Regions from separate parts of the Glutamicibacter sp. NPDC087831 genome, predicted to be linked through region 3. Evidence: riboswitches for the same ligand, from Rfam matches in the RefSeq annotation. Region 3 holds a riboswitch; each other region holds the start of a gene.
The links. A riboswitch is a leader RNA that binds a small molecule or an ion and turns the genes downstream of it on or off. The one in region 3 is predicted to bind S-adenosylmethionine.
Positions count from the first base shown of each region.

Region 1: linked by a shared signal. The riboswitch ahead of ACIOJF_RS10345 (OsmC family protein) and the one ahead of ACIOJF_RS13400 (O-acetylhomoserine aminocarboxypropyltransferase/cysteine synthase family protein) in region 3 are both predicted to bind S-adenosylmethionine.
Region 2: linked by a shared signal. The riboswitch ahead of ACIOJF_RS07850 (acyl-CoA dehydrogenase family protein) and the one ahead of ACIOJF_RS13400 (O-acetylhomoserine aminocarboxypropyltransferase/cysteine synthase family protein) in region 3 are both predicted to bind S-adenosylmethionine.

Region 1 covers NZ_JBIUVH010000002.1:829,573-837,462, forward strand. Annotated here, with positions in the region: gene ACIOJF_RS10330 (hypothetical protein) at 1-599, opposite strand, end outside; gene ACIOJF_RS10335 (SDR family oxidoreductase) at 837-1,607, shown strand; gene ACIOJF_RS10340 (L-idonate 5-dehydrogenase) at 1,597-2,652, shown strand; gene ACIOJF_RS10345 (OsmC family protein) at 2,729-3,280, opposite strand; SAM riboswitch class IV at 3,312-3,433, opposite strand; gene ACIOJF_RS10350 (DEAD/DEAH box helicase) at 3,574-6,789, shown strand; gene ACIOJF_RS10355 (MarR family winged helix-turn-helix transcriptional regulator) at 6,852-7,295, opposite strand; gene ACIOJF_RS10360 (dioxygenase) at 7,719-7,890, shown strand, end outside.
Region 2 covers NZ_JBIUVH010000002.1:297,959-305,848, reverse strand. Annotated here, with positions in the region: partial or broken gene ACIOJF_RS07865 (MBL fold metallo-hydrolase) at 1-122, shown strand, start outside; gene ACIOJF_RS07860 (hypothetical protein) at 222-917, shown strand; gene ACIOJF_RS07855 (acyl-CoA dehydrogenase family protein) at 1,035-2,264, opposite strand; gene ACIOJF_RS07850 (acyl-CoA dehydrogenase family protein) at 2,293-3,519, opposite strand; SAM riboswitch class I at 3,570-3,660, opposite strand; gene ACIOJF_RS07845 (LLM class flavin-dependent oxidoreductase) at 3,790-5,226, opposite strand; gene ACIOJF_RS07840 (ABC transporter permease) at 5,226-6,329, opposite strand; gene ACIOJF_RS07835 (ABC transporter permease) at 6,326-7,327, opposite strand; gene ACIOJF_RS07830 (sugar ABC transporter ATP-binding protein) at 7,324-7,890, opposite strand, start outside.
Region 3 covers NZ_JBIUVH010000004.1:81,716-89,605, reverse strand. Annotated here, with positions in the region: gene katG (catalase/peroxidase HPI) at 1-2,113, shown strand, start outside; gene ACIOJF_RS13415 (methylated-DNA--[protein]-cysteine S-methyltransferase) at 2,212-2,841, opposite strand; gene ACIOJF_RS13410 (RNA polymerase sigma factor) at 2,838-3,335, opposite strand; gene ACIOJF_RS13405 (histidine phosphatase family protein) at 3,448-4,008, opposite strand; SAM riboswitch class I at 4,120-4,214, shown strand; gene ACIOJF_RS13400 (O-acetylhomoserine aminocarboxypropyltransferase/cysteine synthase family protein) at 4,330-5,703, shown strand; gene ACIOJF_RS13395 (CoA-binding protein) at 5,703-6,197, shown strand; partial or broken gene ACIOJF_RS13390 (IS3 family transposase) at 6,662-7,736, opposite strand; gene ACIOJF_RS13385 (GNAT family N-acetyltransferase) at 7,848-7,890, shown strand, end outside.

The sequences.
Region 1 (7,890 bases), on a different contig from region 3:
TATCGTTGGTTGCCCAAAGCGAACAAGGCTTGGTCGATTTCTCTGGCCGTCCACGTTTGGTCATGTTCATCAAGGAGCTGAATGAGAACTTCCACTTCTTGCATGTACCGGCGGTACCGGCCGCGACTGTTTGCCAACTGAATGCCGAGGAGCGTCAAACCATGGTGCGCACGGCGATCGTAAATGGCCATTCGTTTCGGTGCTGCGGCGACGATGACCGCTGAAGCTAGTGCGTCACCGGTGGTGAACCCGGGCAATGCTCCTAGAGCGCTTCGTGATTTCTCGGCGGCTTCCGGAACACTGAGCAGCTCGTCATTCGCGTACTTGAGTACGTTTTCAGTGGCCTCACGTACCTCTAGGTCCGGGGTGTTCATGAGCTTCTTTGCCCACTTGGTGTCGGCTCTGAGCCGTTTCCATAGAAGCAAAGAACCAATGTCAGCTTTCCCGAGGGAGCCGGTCTTGGCAAATCGTTCCGTCACCTCTTCAAGAACCTCGTCGTAGTGTTCTGAAGTGTCGCTCGTGTAGTCTTCGTGCGCTCGGGAAAGCTGAATCCAAAGAGGGATTTCGCTACCCTCAGTCAACGTCGTCGATGAGTCCATGATCCTATCCTGACATCAATATTTGAAGACGTGTAAGTCCCGATGTTCAGGGCATCCGAGATGTTCTGACGCTTGCTGAAACTGAAGCTCTTAAATCCTACTTTTAGCTGTCTTGGGCATCATAAGTCTGATATGTTTTAGGGAAGCGACGGGGCTGATTTTTCGGATTTAACAGCTGGTTCATACCGCTGATGAGTTCCCGTCGATGTACCATCGACACTTCATGCGAGGGAATTCATGAGCCAACTTTTTGACCTGTCCGGACGGCTGGCCCTGGTCACCGGATCCTCCCGCGGCATTGGCCGCGAACTTGCCCGTGCCCTGGCCGAAGCCGGAGCCACCATCATCCTGCACGGCCGCGATGCGCAACGCTTGGCCGAAACTGCCGCCGAATTCGGCACCCGCTATGGCGCCGAGAGGATCCACAGCGTCTGCTTCGATGTCACCGATGATGCCGCCGTGCGCGAGAACATCGCCGCCATTGAAAAGAACATCGGCCCCATCCGCATTTTGGTGAACAACGCGGGCATCCAACACCGCGTGCCCATGCTGGAACTGGAAGTCGCCGACTGGCAGCGCGTGATCGATACCAACCTCACCAGCGCCTTCCTGGTGGGCCGAGAAGTCGCACGTGGCATGGTGGAACGCGGCGAAGGCAAGATCATCAACATCTGCTCGGTGCAAACCGATCTGGCCCGTCCCACTATCTCCGCCTACACCGCAGCCAAGGGCGGACTGCGCAACCTCACCCGCGCCATGACCGCGGAATGGGCCTGTTCGGGACTGCAAATCAACGGCATCGCACCGGGCTACATCCACACCGAAATGACGCAGAATCTGGTGGATGACGAGAAATTCAACTCCTGGATTCTTGGCCGCACCCCGGCGGCCCGTTGGGGTACCGTCGAAGACCTGGCCGGACCAGCAGTCTGGTTGGCCTCGGACGGATCGAACTACGTGAACGGTCAGACCATTTTCATCGACGGAGGCATGAGCGTTGTCGTCTAATTCCCTCGCCACCAGCACGTTGGCCGTCGTGGCCCATGCAGCCGGTGATTTGCGTATTGAACAAATCGAGCTGGCAGCGCCGGGAGCAGATGAAGCACGCGTTGCCATCGCTTACGGCGGTATCTGCGGATCAGACTTGCATTACTGGAGCCACGGCGCCGCCGGGGAATCGATCCTCAAGGCTCCAATGGTTCTCGGGCATGAAATCGTCGGCACCATCATCCAGGCCGCCGCTGACGGCAGCGGGCCGGCAGCCGGAACCAAAGTCGCCGTGCACCCGGCAACACCAGGTGAGACGGGGGAACCCTACCCGGCCGACCGCCCGAATCTCTCCCCGGGGTGCACCTACCTGGGCTCGGCCGCCCGCTACCCGCACACCGAGGGCGCATTCGCCCGCGAAATGAACCTGCCATCACGCATGCTGCGTGAGCTGCCTGCTGGCTTAGCACTGCGCGATGCGGCACTGGCAGAACCGGCTGCGGTTGCTTGGCATGCGGTGTCGCGCGTCGGCGAAGTCGCCGGCAAGAAGGCGCTGGTTATTGGTGCTGGCCCGATCGGAGCTCTCGCTGTAGCAGTGCTTAAACGAGCCGGGGCCAGCGAAATTATCGCGGTAGACATGCACGCCAAGCCGCTGGAGATTGCCAAGCAGCTCGGTGCCACCTCCACCCTGCGCGCCGATGGCCAGGAAGCAATCGCCCAGGTGGGCGCGGACGTGGTCATCGAGGCCAGCGGCACCTACCGCGGATTGGCCTCCGCGGTGCGCGGTGCCGTGCGCGGCGGTCGAGTGGTCATGGTCGGGTTGCTGCCCTCAGGAGAACAACCCGCACTCATTTCGCTGGCTATTACCCGCGAGCTGGAACTGGTTGGTTCCTTCCGCTTCAACGACGAAATCGACCATGTGCTTGCTGCCCTGGCCGACGGTTCACTGCAGGTTTCCGAGGCGGTAACCCACGAGTTCCCGGTCGCCGATGCGCTTGAAGCCTTCGAAACGGCCAAGGATTCGGCTCGCTCCGGCAAAGTCCTGCTGAACTTCCTGGGGCAATAGTTGGCTTCAGCTAGAAGTGCACCGCGGCGGCCCCTGAAGTCGGGGGCCGCCGCGGTGCTTTTTAGTTCAGCGAACTCTAGTTGGTCTCTGCGATGCTTACCGCGGTTGTCACGGGCACCGGATTGGCGAAGAGGTCCAGCACCGGGCAGTGTGCATCCACTGCGCGGCGCAGTTCTTCATAGCGTTCAGCTGATTCCGGTCCGGCAATCCGGATGTCCAGATCCACCGACGAGAAGCCGGGGCGGATGGTCTGGTCGATGCCGAAGAGTCCGCGGACATCGAGGTGGCCATTGGCCTGGATCTTCACGTCGTCCACCTGGATGCCGAGGTTCTGCGCGTACAAGCGGTAGACCACAACCTGGCAGGAGATGAGCGCTCCGAGCGCGTATTCCACGGGGCTTGCGGCCAGGTCGCTGCCGCCCAGGGCAGCTGGCTCGTCGACCTGGAAGGTGTGCTTGCCGGAGACAATGTTGCTGGCTACCGAATCGAAGCCTTCGCCCTCGACGGTGAAAGTCAATTGGGCACTTTGCGGGGCAGCCGAAATTCGTTCGCCCCAGCCCTTGCCTGCTTCCTGCAGGCGCTGTGCGCGGTCTTCGGATACGGTTGGGGCAGATGCTGCATTAGTCATGGGGAATTGATCCCCTTTCTGGCGCAAGGGGCGCCATCGCTTACGCATCTTGGCGTTCAAGATGCGTCGAATCTTCACCTGGGGCACCCCGCACAATGACGCAGGAGGGTTGCCGTCCACTCAGCCAGGGCTCAAAGAGTGGAACTCGTGATTCAGTGATTAATTTCTATCGGTTGCAGGGCCCGCGGGTAAAGGGCAGAAGTAACTTTTCGTCACCGGGCATCTTGCTTTCCGGCTCGCTAAGATGGAATCTAGCTCTCGGGCGCCCACTGCACGAACAATGAACGGCGAGTATGGAATTCCAGCTGACACTTTCTGCGGCCCAGACCTTGGTGACCGAATCCGAATACAACCTGGGCCAATTCCTGTGTGATTCCGGAAAAGTGCAGATCGCCAACCGGGTAATGCGCCCGGGATCTACCCGCATCTCCGGTGTGGTGCTGCGCGAATCGGTGATGGCCCAATTGGAAATCACCGCGGGCAATATCAGCTTCACCAGCTTCTGCGGCAAGCATCCGGGGGTTCAGTCCTGTGAAGACGTCGCCGCCTTGCTCATTGAGGTCACCACCGAAGAAGACCAGGGCTTCTTCGTCTCCGACTCCGGGGTGGATCCCCACGCATGGAAACGCAATAGCAAGCCGCAGTGGGAACGCACCCTTGACCGTCTGCTTCCAGTCATTTCCGATGAGCCGCTGGTTGCCGAAGAACCGCTGGGATTGATCCTGAAAGTGGTCAGCGAACCGCGTTATGGCGGCGAGGACGCGCTGACCTTGCAGGCACGCCCGGCCCGCCAGGGCACCAAGAGCCCCTGGATCCAAACCGGGATCAGCTGGCGCAATGTCGCTTTTGATACGCGGTTCTCCAAGAAGCAGCGTCGTGCGGTCGTTGAACTGGACCGGTTGCGTGAACACGTTGAACAAGATACTTATCGCCATTCGTGGGATCCCAAGGAGTGGATCTCCTTGATGGATCTTCCAGGCCAGGACCTGCTGGATGCGTTCGAAGCCCTGCGTGAAGCTGGAGTGCAGATCGTCAACGGCGGTTCTACGGCCAAGGCCCCGGTGGAGTTCAGCGAGCAACCAGCCATGGCACACGTGGATGTGCGTCGCGGTGAACATGGCCTGAGCATGGAAGGGAAGCTGCGCGGGCCGAGCGAAGAGCACGTCTACCTCTTGCCCATAGGCACGCCGCCGACCTTGTTGGCTTACGCGTCCAGCCCCTTGCCGAAGGCCAGGGAAATCGGTTTGGCCCGGTTCGCTGAACCGGTCACGAAGGAACTGGCCACATTTATTGAATCCGGTGCGCAATCCATCCCGCAGGAAGGCGTTGAGCTTTTCGAGCGCCAGCACCTGGACCGATTGCGCCTGATGGCACCGTTGAAGAGCGAGGATGACAGCTACAGCATCCCTGTTCCAGCACGCCCCAGCCTCAAGCTGTCCCTGGAGAGCATCCGAACTCCGCTGACCGTGAGCTATTCCTGGGAGTACGCCTCCGCGGGCCCCCGCCAGTATGCCGTGGAAAAGGAAATTGCTGCTTCGGTGCAGGACAAGCTCGGCGCGCAGGCTTCCTTGGGGCAACTGACCTCTTCAGGAATCTTCCCGCCGAAGGAATTCAGCACCTCCGAATCCATCGATTTCTTGGTCTACGCATTGCCGCTCTTGGCAGAGCATCCCGATGTGGTCGTTGAAGAGCAGAACAGGCTGCCGAAGTACCGGATCAGCCACGCGCCGGCCGCTGTCAGTGTCGAAGCCGGCGAAAGCACGGGGGACTGGTTCGACTTGTCTGTGGAAGTGCTCCTGGACGAGACCAAGGTCCCGTTCCCACTGCTGCTGGAGGCCTTGACCAAGCAAGATGAGTATCTCGTCCTCGATGACCTTACGGTGATCCCGATTGATGGTGCAGATTTCACGCAGCTGCGCCAGCTGATATCAGAGGCCGGGGAGCTGGGCACGGTGCAGGGCGATACGATCCGCATCCATAAGTTGAGCATCGACTGGTGGCAAGAACTGGTGGATCTGGGCATTATCGAAGCCCAGCACAACCAGTGGCTGCAGACCATGAAGGCGCTGCAAAGCGGTGAAGAAATGCAGCCGGTCCAGCTAGCGGAAACGTTCAACGCTGAACTGCGCCCGTATCAGGGCCACGGCCTATCCTGGCTCAACTTCTTGCGTACCCATGATCTCGGCGGCGTCCTTGCCGACGATATGGGTCTGGGCAAGACCGTCCAGCTGCTGGCTTGCCTTGAACAAGCGCGCGTCGAGGATCCTGCCCAGAAATTCCTGGTGCTGGCTCCTACCTCGGTGGTGGGCAACTGGATCAATGAGGCGCAGCGATTTGCGCCGCAGATGAGAGTCACCGGCATCACTTCAACAGCTAGAATGAGCGGCCAAAGCATGGCGTCGCAGATCGGTGACGCCCAATTGGTAGTTACCAGCTACACGATCTTCCGCCTGGCCTATGAGGATTTTGAAGCCGCCGGATTCAACGTCATGATCATGGACGAGGCCCAGCAACTGAAGAACCATGCCTCCAAAGGCTACAAGCAGGCCCGGCAGCTGCCAGTGCCGTGCAAATTCGTGGTCACTGGCACACCCATGGAAAACAACCTGATGGAACTGTGGGCGTTGGTCTCACTGGCTGCACCAGGCCTGCTGGGCGGTGCGAAGTCCTTCAAGGACAACTACCAGAAACCCATTGCCGACGGAGACCAGGAGCGCCTGGAGCGCCTGAAGAGCCGACTGCGTCCGTTCGTGCTGCGCCGTACCAAGGAACAGGTCGTTCCAGAGTTGCCGGCGAAGACCGAGCAGGTGCTGGAAGTCGAACTGGAGCCGGGGCACCGCAAAGCCTATGACCGCCGCTTCCAGCGCGTGCGGCAAGAAGTCCTGGGCCTGGTTGACGACGTTGATTCGAATCGTTTCCAGATTCTCCAATCGCTGACCTTGCTGCGCCAGCTGGCCTTGGATCCGTCCCTGGTAGGCGAGGGCGATGCCCCGAGCGCGAAGCTTGAAATGCTGCGCGAACTCATGGGGGACGCGGTTTCTGAAGGGCATAAGATTCTGGTCTTCAGCCAATTCACCAGTTTCTTGGCCAAGGCACGCGACGTCGCTGAAGAGCTGGGCATTGAGCACGGATACCTTGATGGGTCCACCACTGGCCCAAAGCGCAAGGAACTGATTGACGGTTTCAGCGAGGGAGATTTCCCGGTCTTCTTCATCTCGCTGAAGTCCGGCGGCTTCGGCATTAACCTCACTTCCGCCGACTACTGCATCTTGCTGGACCCATGGTGGAACCCGCAGGCCGAAGCCCAGGCTATTGACCGGGCCCACCGCATTGGGCAAACTCGTCCGGTCTATGTGTACCGCTTGGTGGCAAAGGACACCATCGAATCCAAGGTGCTCGCGCTGCAGGCCAAGAAGACGCAGCTGTTCAATGATGTCCTGGGAGAGACTGCCCAAGCCGCGCAGAGTGCGGCGTTAAGCGCCGATGATTTCCTGGCGCTGATGGAGTGAGCCTAAAAAGCTGAAGCCTTGGAAACCAGAAGGTCTCCAAGGCTTCAGCTGAAGATCGGGAACTAGAGAATCTGTTCAAAGCTGTCGTTGAGGCGGTGCAGGAGATCTCCAAAATTCTTCAGTTCGGAGGCTTCCCATTCCTTGAGCTGGCGGCGCAGTTCCTCACGCAGCGTGTTACCGCTGGAGCGCCATTTTTCCTTGGCGATTTCTGTTGCCGAGACCAGCTGGGCCCGGCCATCGGAAGGATCCTGGGTGCGGGTGACAAGTTCCAGAGACTCGAGGTGCTGCACGAGGCGGGAAATAGTCGCCTTGTCCAGACGCAGTTTTTCTGCGAGTGCTCCCTGTTGCTGGGCTTCATCACGGATGACCACTGCAAGCAAGCGGTACCCCGGATCCTGCAGGTCCGGGTGGATGATCTTGGCGCGACGGATCAGCATCTGGCGGGCGCGCAATAAGATGGCGGTGAATTCTTCTTCGACCGTCTGCATCAGTTCTTCTTCTTGCATACAAACCATTCTAAAGATTAATGGTCAATAAGTCTGATATTGGAAACCGCAGCCGTTCGAAGCCGAAGTGTTGAACGTACTGCGAATCCCCAGCTGAGCGTAATTAATGGCTTGGAAAAGACTGGCCAGGCAACGCCTGATGCCTGCAAAGCCGTACAGTTCCACTTCTCCGGCGCAGCTTAGGAACGACTTGCCAATTGCATTCGTGATTAGAGAAGCAATAGATTTCCGCCGCCGCTCAGAAGCAGAGCAAGAAAGCCATGGCCTCCGTTGCCGCTGGCGTTGGACCCAACGTGGTGCGGCGAATCTGTCCGCACTGTCCACGGGCCTCTTGGAGAGCATTGAGGGTCTTGCATGAATTAGATATCGGGATTCATGAAAATAAAGCTTGACGCTTCAACTAATGGTTGGTAGTTTTTAATCATGAATCAGCTATCCGATACCCCTCCCGTCTTGTTCCTTAGCCATGGCGCACCGCCACTGGCCGACGACCAGCGCTGGACCCAGGAGCTGGCTAGCTGGTCCGGCACTTTCGAGAAGCCGAAAGATATTCTGATGATCTCCGCGCACTGGGAAAATGCGCCGGTGACGCTGA
Region 2 (7,890 bases), on a different contig from region 3:
GCCACGCTTACTTGGTGGATTGCGGCCATGGCGTCGGTTTGGGCCTGGCTGAGATCGGGATTCACCCCACTGCCCTGCGCGGAATTTTCATTACCCATCAGCATTCAGACCACGTCATTGACCTGAATTCCGTCATGGTCCTGGGCGGCCTTGGGTTCCGCGGCACCGAGGGTCGGCAGGTTCCTGTTTTCGGACCGGGTGATCGAGGAGTGCTGCCCTCGATGCAGACAGCGGCCGAAGAGCCGGAAGCCATATTTCCGCAGTCGCCCACACCCGGGACCAACGCCATGGTCAACTTGCTGCTGCGCGCCCATGCGACAGATCTCAACGATCGCCGACGGGATTCGGCGGCACCTGATATTTCGGATATTTTCCATGGCGTAGATATCGAGATTCCCGCCGGCACAGGCTTCCACCCCAACCACAGCAACCATCCGGACATGGCGCCTTTTGAAATATACGCTGATCGGCATGTAAAAATTAGCGCTATCCTGGTCCAGCACCAACCTATCGCTCCGGCATTCGCATTCCGCTTTGATTCGAGATATGGATCGGTCGTGGTTTCCGGCGATACAGCGCCAAGCGCAAATCTTGCGCGCCTGTCCAAAGGCTGCGACTTGCTGTTCCATGAAGCTATTGATCTGGAGGCCATGGCTCGTAGCTACCCGCATGCTTCATCCTCCGAACTGGAAGCGAGCATGGGACATCATCAGCGCGCGCACACCACCGCAGAAGACGCAGGTCGAATCGCCCAGCGGGCTGGAGCACGGAACTTGGCGCTGCATCATTTGGTTCCCGCTGGATCTGGAATGGAAGTTTGGCAGCGGGCTTCGAAACAGTTTTCTGGCGGCCTCTTCGTGCCCCGCGACTTGGATATCTTCCATATCGCAAGTGGCACGGTTACCCAGGTGCGCTAGGGCCAAGGCCGGCAGCTATCCGTCAGGCGACTGGAACGATGGTCGATCAATTGCCCCGGGCCGACGACCACGGGCCCAGCATCGGCAAAGAATGCTGGACCCGCAAGACCATGGAATCTACTTTGATGCACCAATCGCCCACACGCGCGGAAGCTCGGTGCCATTGACCGCCAGGTCGCCAATCAACCGCGCCTTGAACACCCAGGGGTTGTGGTTGCCGGCGGTACGGGCATTGCGCCAGTGCCGGTCCAGGTTCTTGGTAACGCTCGTGGCGCTGGCGGCCAGCGCATCGAAAGCGTGGGTGATTGCGTTGAGGACCAATGGCGTGAGCACCACCTGCGCCTGGGCGCTGGCCAGCTCTGCCGCATCGTTGGCTGCTTCGTCCTCTTCCCCGGTCACCTCGCCGGTGTGCAGCGCCTGCGCAGTTTCATAGGCTCCCTGCAATGCCGTCGACACTCGTTCCACCGTTGCCGCGGCAGCGAAGGCCGCCGCGGAGACCTCGCCGATCACCTGCAGCAGCTGCGGGTCTTCGGCCGCCAGATTGGCCGCGGCATGGCTGAAGGTCCGCTTGCGCGCCTTCAGCTCGGCGGCGAAGTCGCGCTCGGCTGCTTTGGCGGAGCCGGCCAGAACAGCGAGCAGCACCTGCTGGTAGAAAGCTGTCTGGTACTTGAAACGCGTATCGAAGTCGATGAGGTCTTCTTCGGCGACAATCGCATCGGTGAAGGTGGAGGTGCCGGTACCCGTGGTGCGCTGGCCGAAGCCATCCCAGTCATCGGCCAGCTCGACGCCGGGCTGGTGGCGGTTGACTGCGGCGATCACGCGCTTTCCGGTGTCGGTGCGCTCTGCGTAGGTATCGAGCCAGTCGGCGAAGATCGAGCCGGTGGAGTAGTACTTGGTGCCGTTGAGCTTGAATCTTCCCTCGCCGTCCGGGGTGACCTTGGTGATCACGTCCCCGACCTTGACGGTGCCGACCTCGGTCCAGGAGTTGCCCACCAGTTCTCCCGCCACGAAGCGGGCCAGCCACTTGTCGCGCCCCTGACCGGGGGCCGCAACCAGACGGTCCTCGACGAAGGCGAAGTGAGCGCGCAGCGCTTGGGCAATATTGGAATCCGCCGCCGCGAGATCCACGAAGAGCTCGAAGAGTTCGGGCAGCGTAGCACCGGCACCCCCGTGCGATTCCGGGACCCGAACCGCGCCAAAGCCGGCAGCGGCCAGGTCCGCGACCTGCTGGTAGGGCAATTCGCCGGTGCGGTCGCGTTCAGCTGCACCCTGCGCAATGCGCGCGAAGAGCGGTGCGAAGCGGTTTTTGAGGCCTGCGAGTCGATTGCCAGTTGCAAGTACAGTCATCGTTCAGTCCAATCCGGGAGAAGTTTTCTTAGGTGTACAGCGAGAGCGGCTGGGACTCTCCGCGCAGGAAGTAGGCGCCGACCTCGATCTTCTTGTAGTCCACTGGGTCGTGCAGCGAATGGGTGCGCACATTGCGCCAGTACAGGTCCAGGCCCACCGAGTTCGCAGTCGAAGATGAACCGGTCACCTCGAAGATCCGGTTCGCCACATCCACTCCCACCTCAGTGGAGACCACCTTGGCTTCAGCAATTTCCACGGCCAACGCCGCTCGTTCGGGCTGGGTGACTTCCCCGGCCTTCGAGAGCAGGGCATCGAATTTCCGGCCCAGCTTCTCGGTCAGCGCCGCCACTGCTGCAGTGCGGGCTTTGAGCTCTCCGACGGTGCGCTGGAAGATCGGGTCCTGCGAGTAGGTCTCTGCCTGCGAGAACAGCCAGGCGTTCTTGCGGCCCAGCAAGATCTGCTTGCCGCGCTCCAGTGCTCCCTGGGCGATGCCCAGGTAGAAGTTGGCGAAGGCCAGCTGGATACCGGGGGTAAGCAGGGTGGAGACCGGTTCATCGGTGACGAATCCCAGCAAGTCCCCTGCTTCGAGCCGCACGTTGTGGAACTTCAAGGAATTCGACGCGCTCAGCCGCTGTCCCAGGTAGTCCCAGTCGTCAACGATTTCCAAGCCATCGATATCGCGTGACAGAACCAACGCGAGAATCTGCCCGTCGTATTCTCCGCCCTGGACCAGCGCGTTGATGACGATGACCTCGCCAACACCGGAACCCGTGGAGAATCGCTTGGCTCCATTCAGTCGGTAGCCGTCCCCTTCGGCGCTCAGCGTCAAATCCGGATCAACTGGATTCACCGAATCGCCCCAGAGCCAGCCACCTTCCACGGTGCGCTGCCACCATGCCCCTTGCGCTTCTGCTGGGGCGTAGAACGCAATGCCGGACTGGTTGATGTAGTGGTAAGCCAGCAACTGCGAGATGGAGCCATCGGCTGCGGCCAGTATGCGGACCGCTTCGAAAGCCGTTTCCCAATGGGCTCCGGCTCCGCCGAATTCTGCAGGCACCAAGAGATTGAGCAACCCGGCTTCGCGCAGCAGCTGCACTTCGGCGAAAGGCTGGGCGTTCTTTCGGTCGCGTTCGAGCGCGTCAGCCGCCAGCTTGTCAGCTACTTGCTGGGCGACGTCGCGCCAATGAGCCAGTTCAGCTTCATCAGCAGTGCCGGTGTAGGGCACGCGCGGCAATTGGGTATCCAGTACAGTCATCTTCGTTCTCCTCTTGGGCTATGGATTCCGAAGGATGCAGAAAATCTGCGGATCCATCGAACCTGGCGTTAGCACTACCTGCGGAGTGCAGGCTTGCTGCGGCGTCTCGGAGCCAGGTCTCTCAGCCGCTCTGGATGGGTTGTTCTCCATCAGTGAAGCACCGACGGCCTCCGCTTGGCAGGGAAGATGTCATAGGACGGAACATCGTCATGAATCGACATTTTCGAGGCCTTCACAGGGGCCTCAGTGGCCGTCATATTTCCTCATGTGTCACCGGGCGCCTAGTACAGCTTCAGGTGTTTGGCTCGCTTGGGATTCCGCTGCCGAGGCCTTTCCCGCATAAGCCCCGCGATAGGCGGCTGCCGGGTGATCGTCAGCCACTCGCGTCGTGCCGGGACCCGCCAGATATTCGCGCAGGGTGTTGCCTTCGTATCCTGCCCAAGTTCTTCCGCGCTTCCGCAACTCGGGAACCACCAGATCGGTGAACTGCTCGAAGGAACCTGGGGTGATGGCATAGGCCAAGTTGATCCCGTCCAATCCTGATTCATCCACCCAACGCTCGATTTCGTCCGCCACGGTTTCCGGCGAACCGACGAGCACCGGTCCGATGCCGCCAACTCCGAGGTAGTCGGCGATGGCATTCGGGGTCCACTTCTGCTGCGGATTCGCTGTAGTGAAAATCGATACCGCCGATCGCGCCGCGTTGGTTTCCAGATATTGCAGCTCCTCATCCGGCGCGTACTGGCTCAGGTCCAAGCCCGACCACCCGCCATAGAATGCCATGGCACCTTCGCGCGAGGCATAGGACTGGTATTCGCGGTAGAGCTTCTGCGCCTGCGCGTCTGAATCAGCCACCACAGTGGTCATCAGCGCATAGATTTTGGCGGCGTCCCGGGGCCGACCCACCAGTTCGAACTCATCGCGGATCGCATCGGTCTGGCGGCGGGTGACCGCGGTATTGATCGAATTCAGGAAGATGCCCTCGGCATGCTGCGCGCCAAAGCGCCGGCCGCGCGAAGAAGCGCCCGCTTGGAAGATCGCCGGGGTGCGCTGGATGGAAGGCTCGGAAAGATGGATGCCCGGCACGTTGAAGTACTGGCCGTGATGGTTAATCGGATGCACCTTGGAAGGGTCGGTGTAGACGCCACGTTCGCGGTCCTTGAGAACCGCGTCTTCCTCCCATGATCCCTCCCAGAGCTTGTAGACCACGTCCATGAATTCATCGGCAATGTCGTAGCGGGCGTCGTGATCCAGCTGCCTGGCCATGCCCAGATTGCGGGCCGCCGACTCCAAGTAGCTAGTCACCACGTTCCAACCGATGCGCCCGCGGGTGAGGTGGTCCAGCGAGGAGAACTTCCGGGCCAGCGCGTAGGGTCGCTCATAGGTCAGCGCGCTGGTCACCGCGAAACCGAGATTCTTCGTGGCCGCGGCCATGGCGGAAACCTGCATGAAGGGATCGTTCAGTGGCACCTGGTCGGCATCGAGCAAGGCTGGACCGCTGGAATTCTGGTACACGTCATAGATGCCAAGTACATCGGCGAGGAACAGGGCATCAAAGCCACCGCGCTCCAGGGTCTTGGCCAGATCCACCCAGTATTCAAGGGTGTTGTATTCGTCGGCTCGATTCTGCGGGTGCCGCCACAGCCCAGGGCTCTGGTGGCTGACGCAGGTCATGTCAAAGGCGTTAAGGTGGATGCGCTTGCCCATTATTTTCTGTTTCCCTTCGCGGTGTTCGTCAGTGCCTGATGCTTGGTCGTGCGCAATAGCGCGAAGATGCCGGTGGCCGGCCGACTCTTGGCCCTCCCGAGCACCACGGCGGCGAGCAGGATGGACAGGAGAACCAGCCCTCGGGCCAGGTCTTGCCAGAAGAAGGACAGGCCAATCAGGTTCAGCCCGTTATCCAGCAGGCCAAAAATCACCACGCCGATCAGCGTTCCGCCCACGGACACTCGCCCGTAGCGGCTGATGGTTGCCCCGATGAAGACCGCGCCAATGGCATCCATCAGATAGGCCTGTCCGCTGCCCGGGACATATCCGTTGGAGCGTGCTGCCAGCACCACTCCGGCGAATCCGGCGATCACCGCGCACAACAGGTAGGCGCTGGCGATCAGCGCATTGGTCCGCAGGCCAGATATTCTTGCGGCGCTCGGCTGTTCGCCGGCCATGGTCAGCTTCCGCCCGTAGCGGGTGATGCCAAGCAGCAGGGCCACCACCAGGGAGATGGAGACCGCGTTGACGATGGCGGCGTCAATGCCCAGGAAGTATCCGCGCCCGATCACGGCAAAACCGTCCGGCACCAGGGGCGCCGACAGGTAGATCGGTGCGCCGCCGCCGGTGAGCAGCTGCTGCACGCTGGTGCCGGCAAACCACACGCTCAGCGTAGCCAGGAAAGCCGGGATTCGCAGGATCACGATCAGCAGCGCATTCACCGCTCCCACCGCCAAGGCGCAAAGCAGCCCGCCGACCACGGCCACCCACGCACGGTAGCCGTCATGGATCAGCCAAGCGCTGGCCAAGGCTCCCAGATCCAGGGCCACGCCAATCGACAGGTCGATGCCTCCGGCGCGCACCACCAGGGTCAACCCGATGGCGGCCAAGGCGAGCAAAGCCACCTGCCCCAGGATTCCGAAGAGGTTTCCCACGGTGAAAAACACCGGGCTGAGCACCGAGAACACGATGAGGATCAGGGCCAACGTACCCGGAGCCACCAGCCTCGATGCTTGAAGCGTGCCGCGTTTCTTTCCGCTGTAGGCTGCGACCGGTCCGGGGCTCGGCTCCACGGGTGCGGCCAGGGTTTCAATGGTGCTCATCGGTTCTTCCTTCCGCGCAGGGTCACGCTGGCCAAGACCAGCAGGATCAGCAGGCCCTTGGCAGCACCCACCCACTGGCTGGCCACGCCCAGCAGCGTCAATCCGTTATCCAGGGCGGCCACAAATACCGCGGCCAGAACGGTGCCGACCACACTGACCAGCCGCCTGCGCGAAAAGATCATGGACATGTAGGCCACCAGGATGATGTCCAGGAGAATTTGGGTTCCGATGCCTGGAACGGCGGCCGAAAGCCTTGCCACCAGCAGCGTTCCGGCCAGGCCAGCCAACGCCGAGCTGAGCACATAGCTAGCTAGCCGGTATCGGCGCGGGTCAAGTCCCGCCACCTGCGCGGCGGTCGGATTCTGGCCAACCGCATAGGAATTCACTCCCCAGCTGGTTTTGCCATATACCCACCACACCGCTGCCCCGATGAGCGCCATAAGCCAGGCCACCAATGGGATGCCGAAGAGCACGCTGCCCCGCGCCGCTTCGAAGAAGCCACCGGTAACGGCGATCTTCAAGTTCTGGCTGAAGACCAGTTCCAGCGAAGCGGCCACCCCCATGGTGGCCAAGGTGGCCAGCAGCGGACGCAGGCCAAAGGTGACCGAGAGGCCATTGACGACGCCGATCGCGGTGGCAACGAGGACCCCGTAGAGCACCGCGACCATGCCCGGGGTTCCGGCAGCCGCGGCCAGCGCGGTCACCGTTCCGGCTAGTCCTGCCACCGCGCCGGTGGACAGGTCGATGCCTCCGTTGAGCACGTCGTCGCCGCCAGCGATGATCACAATGGCCAGCCCCACCCCGGCAATGCCGAAGACCGACGCTTGGGTCAGGATGGTGGCGATATTCGAAGCCGTCAAGAAAAATGGGGAACCGAAGGCAAAGAGCAGCAGCACCGCGGTGATGCCGGCGTAGCCGATCCAGGCCGCCAATCTCGGCTTCGTGCGGGACGCGCCAGGCGCAGGTGCTTCGTCGACCGGAACAAGGGTGGCGCTCATGCTTTGACCTCTTCGCGTGATGTTCCGGCGGTTTGGCCGCTGGATGCCAAGTGAAGAATTCTTTCCGTACTCGCCTCGCTCGACGGCAGTTCGGCGATGATCCGACCGCGATAGAGCACCAGCACTCGATCGGCCAGTCCCACTACTTCTTCCAGGTCAACGCTGACCAACAGCGCGGCGGCTCCCTGCTGGACCAACTGGGAAATCTGCGCGTAGATATGCGCACGGCTTCCCACGTCGACGCCCGAGGTGGGTTGGTCAAAGACGAGCGCGTCCGATCCCTTGGCCAACCAGCGGGCCAATACCGCTTTCTGCTGGTTGCCGCCGGACAAACCCGAAGCCACGGCTTCTGGATTCGCCGGACGGATATCCAGGCGCTGCACCAGTTCGCTGGCTGTGTCCCGCTCTTTGCGCGCATTCAACAAGCCCAGGCGGCGGCCAAGCTTTCGCAGGCTGGCCGCTGCAATATTTTCGCGCACGGTGTTGCGCAGGAAGATGCCATCTGAATGCCGGTTCGACGGGACGTAGGCGCCTGCCCGGGCGGCAAAGTCCGCCGCAGATGC
Region 3 (7,890 bases):
TGCCAACACCGAATGGTGGCCGAATAAGCTGAATCTGAGGATTCTGGCCAAGAACCAGCAGGTTTCCAACCCGCTGGACGAGAACTTCGACTACATTGAAGCCTTCAATGCCCTCGACTTGTCGGCAGTAAAAGCCGACCTGACCGAAATCATGACCCAGTCGCACGACTGGTGGCCAGCAGACTTCGGCCACTACGGCCCGTTCTTCATCCGCATGGCTTGGCACTCCGCAGGCACCTACCGCTCGCACGACGGCCGTGGCGGCGGCGGCGCAGGCCAGCAGCGCTTCGCTCCGCTGAACTCGTGGCCTGACAACGTTTCGCTGGACAAGGCTCGCCGCCTGCTGTGGCCAGTGAAGAAGAAGTACGGCCAGTCGATTTCCTGGGCCGACCTTATCCTGCTGGCTGGCAATGTGGCTCTGGAAGACATGGGATTCGAGACCTTCGGTTTCGCCGGCGGCCGCAAGGACGTTTGGGAAGCAGATGACGATGTCTACTGGGGCCCTGAAAAGGTCTGGCTGGACAGCGAACGCTACACCGGCAAGCGAGACCTGGATGCTCCTCTGGCAGCAGTGCAGATGGGCCTGATCTACGTGAATCCTGAGGGTCCTGACGGAAATCCGGATCCGCTGGCCTCGGCCGTAGACATCCGCGAAACCTTCCGCCGCATGGGCATGAACGACGAGGAGACCGTCGCGCTGATCGCCGGTGGCCACACCTTCGGCAAGACCCACGGCGCGCATGCCGATGACAAGATCGGCCCGGATCCAGAAGCAGCTCCGCTCGAAATGCAGGGACTGGGCTGGAAGAACGGCCACGGCACCGGCAAGGGCGCGGACACCGTCTCCTCGGGTCTTGAAGTCACCTGGACCTACCACCCAACCCGCTGGGACAACGAGTTCTTCCACATCCTCTTCGCCTACGAATGGGAACTGTTCGAATCCCCAGCAGGCGCCAAGCAGTGGCGCCCGGTCAACAATGGCGGAGCCGGCTTGGTCCAGCCTGCATTCGAGACCTTGGAACACCGCGAGCCACGCATGCTTACCAGCGACCTGGCCCTGCGCTTCGACCCGGTCTACGGCCCGATCTCCAAGAACTTCAAGGAGAACCCTGACCAGTTCGCAGACGCCTTCGCCCGCGCATGGTTCAAGCTGACCCACCGTGACATGGGCCCGAAGTCCCGCTACTTCGGCCCAGAGGTTCCTGCTGAGGACCTGCTCTGGCAGGATCCACTGCCAGCAGCTCCGCAGACCACCTTGGGTGCAACTGAAGTTGCCGCACTTAAAGCCCTGATCAACGATTCGGGACTGACCGTCCAGCAGCTGGTATCCACGGCTTGGAAGGCCGCTTCGACCTTCCGCACCTCGGATAAGCGCGGCGGCGTCAACGGCGGCCGCATCCGCCTGGAACCACAGGTCTCCTGGAGCGTGAACCAGCCTGAACAGCTCAAGCCGGTAATTGCCAAGCTGGAAGAGATTGTTGACAACTTCAACGCCACTTCCGGGATCAAGGCTTCCTTCGCGGACGTCGTTGTCCTAGCCGGCAACGTCGGAGTCGAGCAGGCAGCCCTGGCAGCTGGCCAGCAGGTCGAGGTTCCATTCACCCCGGGCCGTGTAGACGCAACCCAGGAGCAAACCGACGTTGACCAGTTCGCATGGCTGGAACCAGTTTCCGACGGATTCCGCAACTACGACTCGGGCTTCGTCAAGCTGCCAAGCGAGTACTTGCTGATCGACCGCGCGAATCTGCTGGGCCTCTCGGCACCGGAAGCTACCGTACTGCTCGGTGGACTGCGCGTCATCGGCAATAACTGGGACGGCTCCAACTTGGGCGTCTTCACCGACACCCCAGGCGCGTTGACCAACGACTTCTTCGCGAACCTGCTGGAGCTGGGGTTGGAATGGACCCCGTCCGCTGACGAGCAGACCTACACCACCACCGATGGCCGCTGGACCGGCAGCCGCGTGGATCTGGTCTTCGGTGCCAACTCCGAGCTGCGTGCACTGGCCGAGGTTTACGCTTCGGATGATGCCAAGGAGAAGTTCGTCAATGACTTCGCCTCCGCTTGGGCCAAGCTCATGGACGCAGATCGCTTCGAACTGCGCAGCAAGTAGCAGCTGCTGGGCTGCAAGCCCGTAGCAATTAGTGCTGGGCTGCTGCTTCCCGCAAGGGAGGCAGCAGCCCAGCACTTGTTTCATGCGGGAACTGCCCGTCAGAACAGCGTCGCGGCGCCGCTGGCGAAGTCCGGGTTCTCCAGCTTCAGCAGCTCGGACTTGGCTTCCAAGCCTCCCAGGTAGCCGCCCAATGAACCATCGGTGCGCAGCACCCGATGGCAGGGCAGCACGATGGGAATCGGGTTGGTGGCGCAGGCTGAACCGACGGCCCGCACCGCCTTCGGCTTGCCGATCTGCTGCGCCAGCTGGGCGTAGCTCAGGGTACGCCCGTAATCGATAAGACCCAGTTCCAACTGCACCTGGCGGCGGAACTCGGTGGAGAGCTGCAAGTCCACCGGAAGATCGAAGCCATGCCGTTGGCCCGCGAAATACTCATCCAGTTGCCGGACGGCACCATCCAAGCTCGACTTGTCGCGCAGGATCCGCGGGCTGAGCTTTTCCGAGAGCACCTCCAGAATCCGGTCGTGGCCTTCGGATTCAAAAGCGACCCGCACCAGCCCGGCATCGGTACTGGCCAGCAGCAAGGCCCCCACGGGGCTATCGACCACGCGATAGGCAACATCAACAAGTTCCCGTGCACGGGCCCGTTCAACGAGCCGGCCCTGCAGCGAGTCGAGGATTTGCGCTTCAGCGGCCGTAGCCTGCTGCCGATAATTTTTTCCGTTCATGGCTGCTCCCGCCATAGTTCTTGGTCATCCATCCGGGCCCGCAGATTCTTGATCCCATCGGCGCCCGAACGCCGGGCGGCAGCTTCGGTGCCGGAAAGGATTCCGGCAATTTGCGCGTAGCTCATTCCGCCCAGGTAGCGGTAGGCCACCACCTGCCGCTGCTTGCCAGGAAGCTGGTTCACCTCATACCACAGCTGCAGGTTTTCCAACTGCAGATCCGGCCGTTGGGCCGATGGGGCCAGGCTGTCCACGTCTTGGCCGATGAGGATTTCCGGCTTATTCCTGCGCAACTCGTCAATGGCTTTATTCCGGGCAATACGCACTAGCCATGCCAGGACATTGGCGTCCTCAGGCAGTTGCGGGTACGCCTTGAGCGCGGCGAGGAATGTTTCGGACCAGGCGTCTTGCGCGCGATGCTCATCAAGCAGGGCACGGCAAACGCGCAGGATGTTGAGTCCATAGTCCTGGACTATCCGCTCGAACGGTGCTTGCATGGCTCTCCTGGAATTTTGCGCCTTCATGGCTTCTCACCATGTAAACGTACGAGGAGACCATTTTGTGAGGCGTGAACGAAAAAAATTCCTTCACGCAGATACCCATGGATTCCTAGAATGCCACCAGATCCAATTCGCTGGCGATCTGCTCAAGGCGGATCAAGTCCAGGTGGAGCATTTCGCCATTTTCCACGCCTTGGGGATCCGTGGTTCCGGCCAATGCGTCGCGGATGGTGCGCATGGTGGCCCCATGGCTGACAATCATGACCTTGCGCCCGGCATGCCTGCTGGCCAAGTCCAGCAGCGCTGGCACCGCACGGCTCAAGATCTGGGCACGCGGCTCACGCAGGTCCTTGGCAGCAGCCGATTCCGCTTCGCTGACCTCGGCCATGATCCGGCCTTCCAGCGGGCCGAAGCCGCGTTCAATGAGTTCCGGAACGGCGTTCCCCGTCTCGGCCCCGATCTGCTGGGCAATCAGCGCGGCAGTTTCCCGGGCACGTTCCAAGGGCGAAGCAAGTACCAGCGACCAGTTCTGGCCGATCAGCTGGCGCCCGACCTCGCGAGCTTGCTCGCGCCCGGTGTCGTTCAACGGGATATCGGTACGCCCCTGCAGGCGCCCTGCAAGGTTCCAATCGGTCTGCCCGTGTCGCACCAGTGCCAGCGAAGTATCCATGGCTCCAGCCTAACCGGGGTAACAGGTATCGAAGAATCTCCGGCATTACGTCCAATACGCAACGTTACGACTCATAGTTGGGTCACGAACGGTCATGTTGCGAAGATTATTACACCATCCCGAGCGGCTGAGAGATCTGGTTCGATGACGCCGCAGCAACCTGCCACATCCGGTGGTTACGGTGCTACCGCCAGAAACGATGCAGCCGCCTACCCGTTGGACCACAGCAGGAAGCGACATTGATTCCGGGATTCCTGCCTCGATCGCGACCCGCCCTGCGGTGCCCGCGAAACCCCAATCGACAAGGAGTCGTAAGCCACCATGGCAGATCACAAGTTTGGATTCCGCACCCGCGCATTGCATGCCGGAGGCACCCCCGATGCCGAGCATGGCTCACGCGCAGTGCCGATCTACCAGACCACTTCGTTCGTCTTCAAGGACGCTGACGATGCGGCCAACCTCTTTGCCCTGCAGAAGTACGGCAACATCTACTCGCGTATCGGCAACCCGACCGTGGCGGCTTTCGAAGAGCGCATGGCTTCGCTGGAAGGCGGCATCGGAGCGGTAGCCACCGGCTCGGGCATGGCCGCGGAATTCGTCACCTTCGCGGCCTTGGCCCAGGCAGGCGACCACATCGTGGCATCCTCCAAGCTCTATGGCGGCACCATCACCCAGCTGGATGTCTCGCTGCGCCGCTTCGGCATCAACACCACTTTCATCGACTCCAATGATCCCGCCGACTTCGAAGCGGCGATCCAGGAGAACACCAAGGCCGTCTACACCGAAGTTGTGGCCAACCCGTCCGGCGACATCGCTGACCTGAAGGGCCTGGCCGAGGTGGCGCACCGCCACAATCTCCCGCTGGTGGTCGATTCGACGCTCACTCCCCCGTACATCCTGCGCCCTATCGAGCACGGCGCGGACATCGTGATCCACTCGGCTACCAAGTTCATCGGCGGGCACGGCACCACCCTGGGCGGCGTGGTCATCGAGTCGGGCAAGTTCAACTGGGGCAACGGCAAGTTCCCCACCATGACCGAACCGGTAGCCAGCTACGGCAACGTCTCCTGGTGGGACAACTTCGGCGAGTACGGCTTCCTGACCAAGCTGCGCAGCGAGCAGCTGCGCGACTTCGGACCGGCCCTGCCGGCCCAGTCCGCATTCCAGCTGCTCCAGGGCCTGGAGACCTTGCCGCAGCGCATGGACAACCACCTGTCCAATGCGAAGCAGGTCGCGGCCTGGTTGCAGGCCGATGAGCGCGTGACCTACGTGAACTACGCGGGCCTGGAGTCCCACCCGCAGCACGCGCAGGCCAAGGAGCTGCTGCCCATGGGCGTCGGCTCGGTCTTCAGCTTCGGGGTCAAGGGCGGGCGCGAAGCCGGCTCGAAGTTCATCGAGGCCCTGCAGCTGGCCAGCCACCTGGCCAACATCGGCGATGCCCGCACCCTGGTGCTGCACCCGGCCTCCACCACCCACCAGCAGCTGAGCGCCGAGCAGCTGGTCTCCGCGGGCGTGCCAGAAGATTTGATCCGACTGTCGGTAGGGCTGGAAGATGTCGAGGATATTCTCTGGGATCTGGACCAGGCGCTGGCCGCTTCGCAGGAAGTGATTGCCGGTTCCGCCGCAGGGTTCGAGGCACCGGCCTATGACGGTTCCGCCTGCGCATTGCCAACCGCTTCGAAGGGAGCAATCTAATGGCTGCCGTTGAAACCACTTGGGAAGGCCCGGGAGCCGCACAGCGCCTGGAGATCCTGCGCGACACCAAGTCCATCGCCATTGTCGGCGCCTCGAACAAGCCATCGCGCGCCAGCTATTTCGTGGCTACCTACCTGCTCTCCTCCTCCAAGTACAAGGTGTACTTCATCAACCCGGTACTCGATGAGATCCTGGGCCAGCCGGTGTACAAGTCGCTGGCCGATCTGCCGGAAACCCCGGATCTGGTGGAGGTCTTCCGCAAGCACGATGACCTGCCTACCGTGTTGGACGAGGCTCTGGCCGTAGGCGCGAAAACACTGTGGCTGCAGCTGGGATCCTGGCACGAGGAAGTGGCCCAGCGCGCCGAGGCCGCGGGCATGAATGTGGTCATGGACCGCTGCGTGAAGATCGAGCACGCGCGCTTCCACGGCGGCCTGCGCCTGGCTGGATTCAACACCGGCGTGATTTCTTCCAAGCGCCAGGTACTTGCCTAGGGAGTCCAAGATTCCAGGAAATGGGTGCATGCAACATTGCGTTGCATGCACCCATTTTTCTGCGGCAATTCCCCGGAATCGGCCGGTTTGGTCAACGACGCTGAACTTTTGCACGGAGCATTCCGAAGGAAGAACAAGACCTCTAACGAACCATGGTCGACGCAATTGGCCCACGGCATGCCGTGGGTGTGGCCCCGAAGTGCTCGACGCGTTCAATCACAGATCGAAAAATCTGCAAACCACAGCACTGCAACGCAAGGCCAAACGACCCAAACCCTAAAACAGGCAGAGAGAATCGATTTCGATTCGCTACGAGCGCGAACGAAAGAAGAAAAATCCCGCCCGCACTGCTATATGAAAACTCAATTCCCCTGGCCCGAGAACATTCCAGCATCTCGCAATAGCATTGCGCCTGAGCTGGTCAAGTTTTTGGGACACGAACTTTGATCTTTTTGTACATTTCCTCAAGCCGTCAAAGCTAGAGGATCCCTTTCCTGATATGAGTCCAGAACCGCCTGGGGCTAACTCCGCCATTTGCCGTATACGGGCGCTTCCGGTTGTACCAAACCGCGATGCACTCCTTCACTGCGGCACACGCAGCCACCCTGCTGCTGAAGAACCTGTGGTGGAACATTTCCTTCTTGGTCGTCCAGAAGGCTGACTCGGCGACGGAATTATCCCAGGGACACCCCGGCGCGTCCCGTCGACTACCGCACCCTGTGCGCAGCACACCACCTCTGGAACGCGCCGAGGTACATTGGGGCCTCGGTCTGAATGGAACACACTACCAAACTGGATGAACGCCTGCGACGCAGCAAGCCCCCTCGAGTCAATGGCCAACTACGTTTACATGTTCTTACCCATTGACCAGCCCACGATCTGTCGCGAATTCAAATCGATCACCGTCGCCAAATACAACCAGCCTTCACCGGCGCGCAGGCAGGCAATATCGCCTAACAGTTTCGCCGCAAGCCGCGAGGAGCGGAAGTCAGGCATGCCGAGATTGTCGACCCTATGGTTTTCTATACGCACCGTCCGGGATTGGCGCTCACGCACGGTCGTGGTTTTGAAGGCGCTCATCCGCCTGGCCCGGATTCTCAGCTCTTTCATGAGCGACATCACCGTGGATGTCGAGATGTCTTCCTCATGGTTTTTGCGGATCAAATCCACTAATTGTCCGCCACCGGCGACCTGGTTGGACGCCTCACACTCGTCCTGGAGCAGTTTCGTGCGGTGTGCTCGCAGGACTTAGGCTTCGCTCAGCTCTTGGCAGGCGTTCAGACATCGGTAGTGACTGCCCCTGGAATTCTGGGTTTCCTGCCCATCCAGTTCACTGGATACTCGCCTATGTGGGCTTCGATGAAGTCTAAGACCGCGCTTACTCCTTACTGTTCGAGGCGCGATAGGCACCGACAACTTTTATGAAGCCGTTCTCCCGTTTCACCTTCAACAGTTCTTTGCGCAGGTTCTCGTTGTGGACCGTTTCACTGGGCCGTGTTCTTCGGTTTCCGCTATGGGACGCTCGGCGCGGTCGGCGCGGGATTCTGAGCGCTCATTGACCTCTATTTGAAATAAGAGCGCCATAGGTACGTCTAGTACTGTTTAATGCATTTAAGAGTTTTTTAAATTTACGACATCGAAAGGCTTTGGATGTCGCGCTCACAATCAATTACCCTGCGTCCATTTCGCAGCG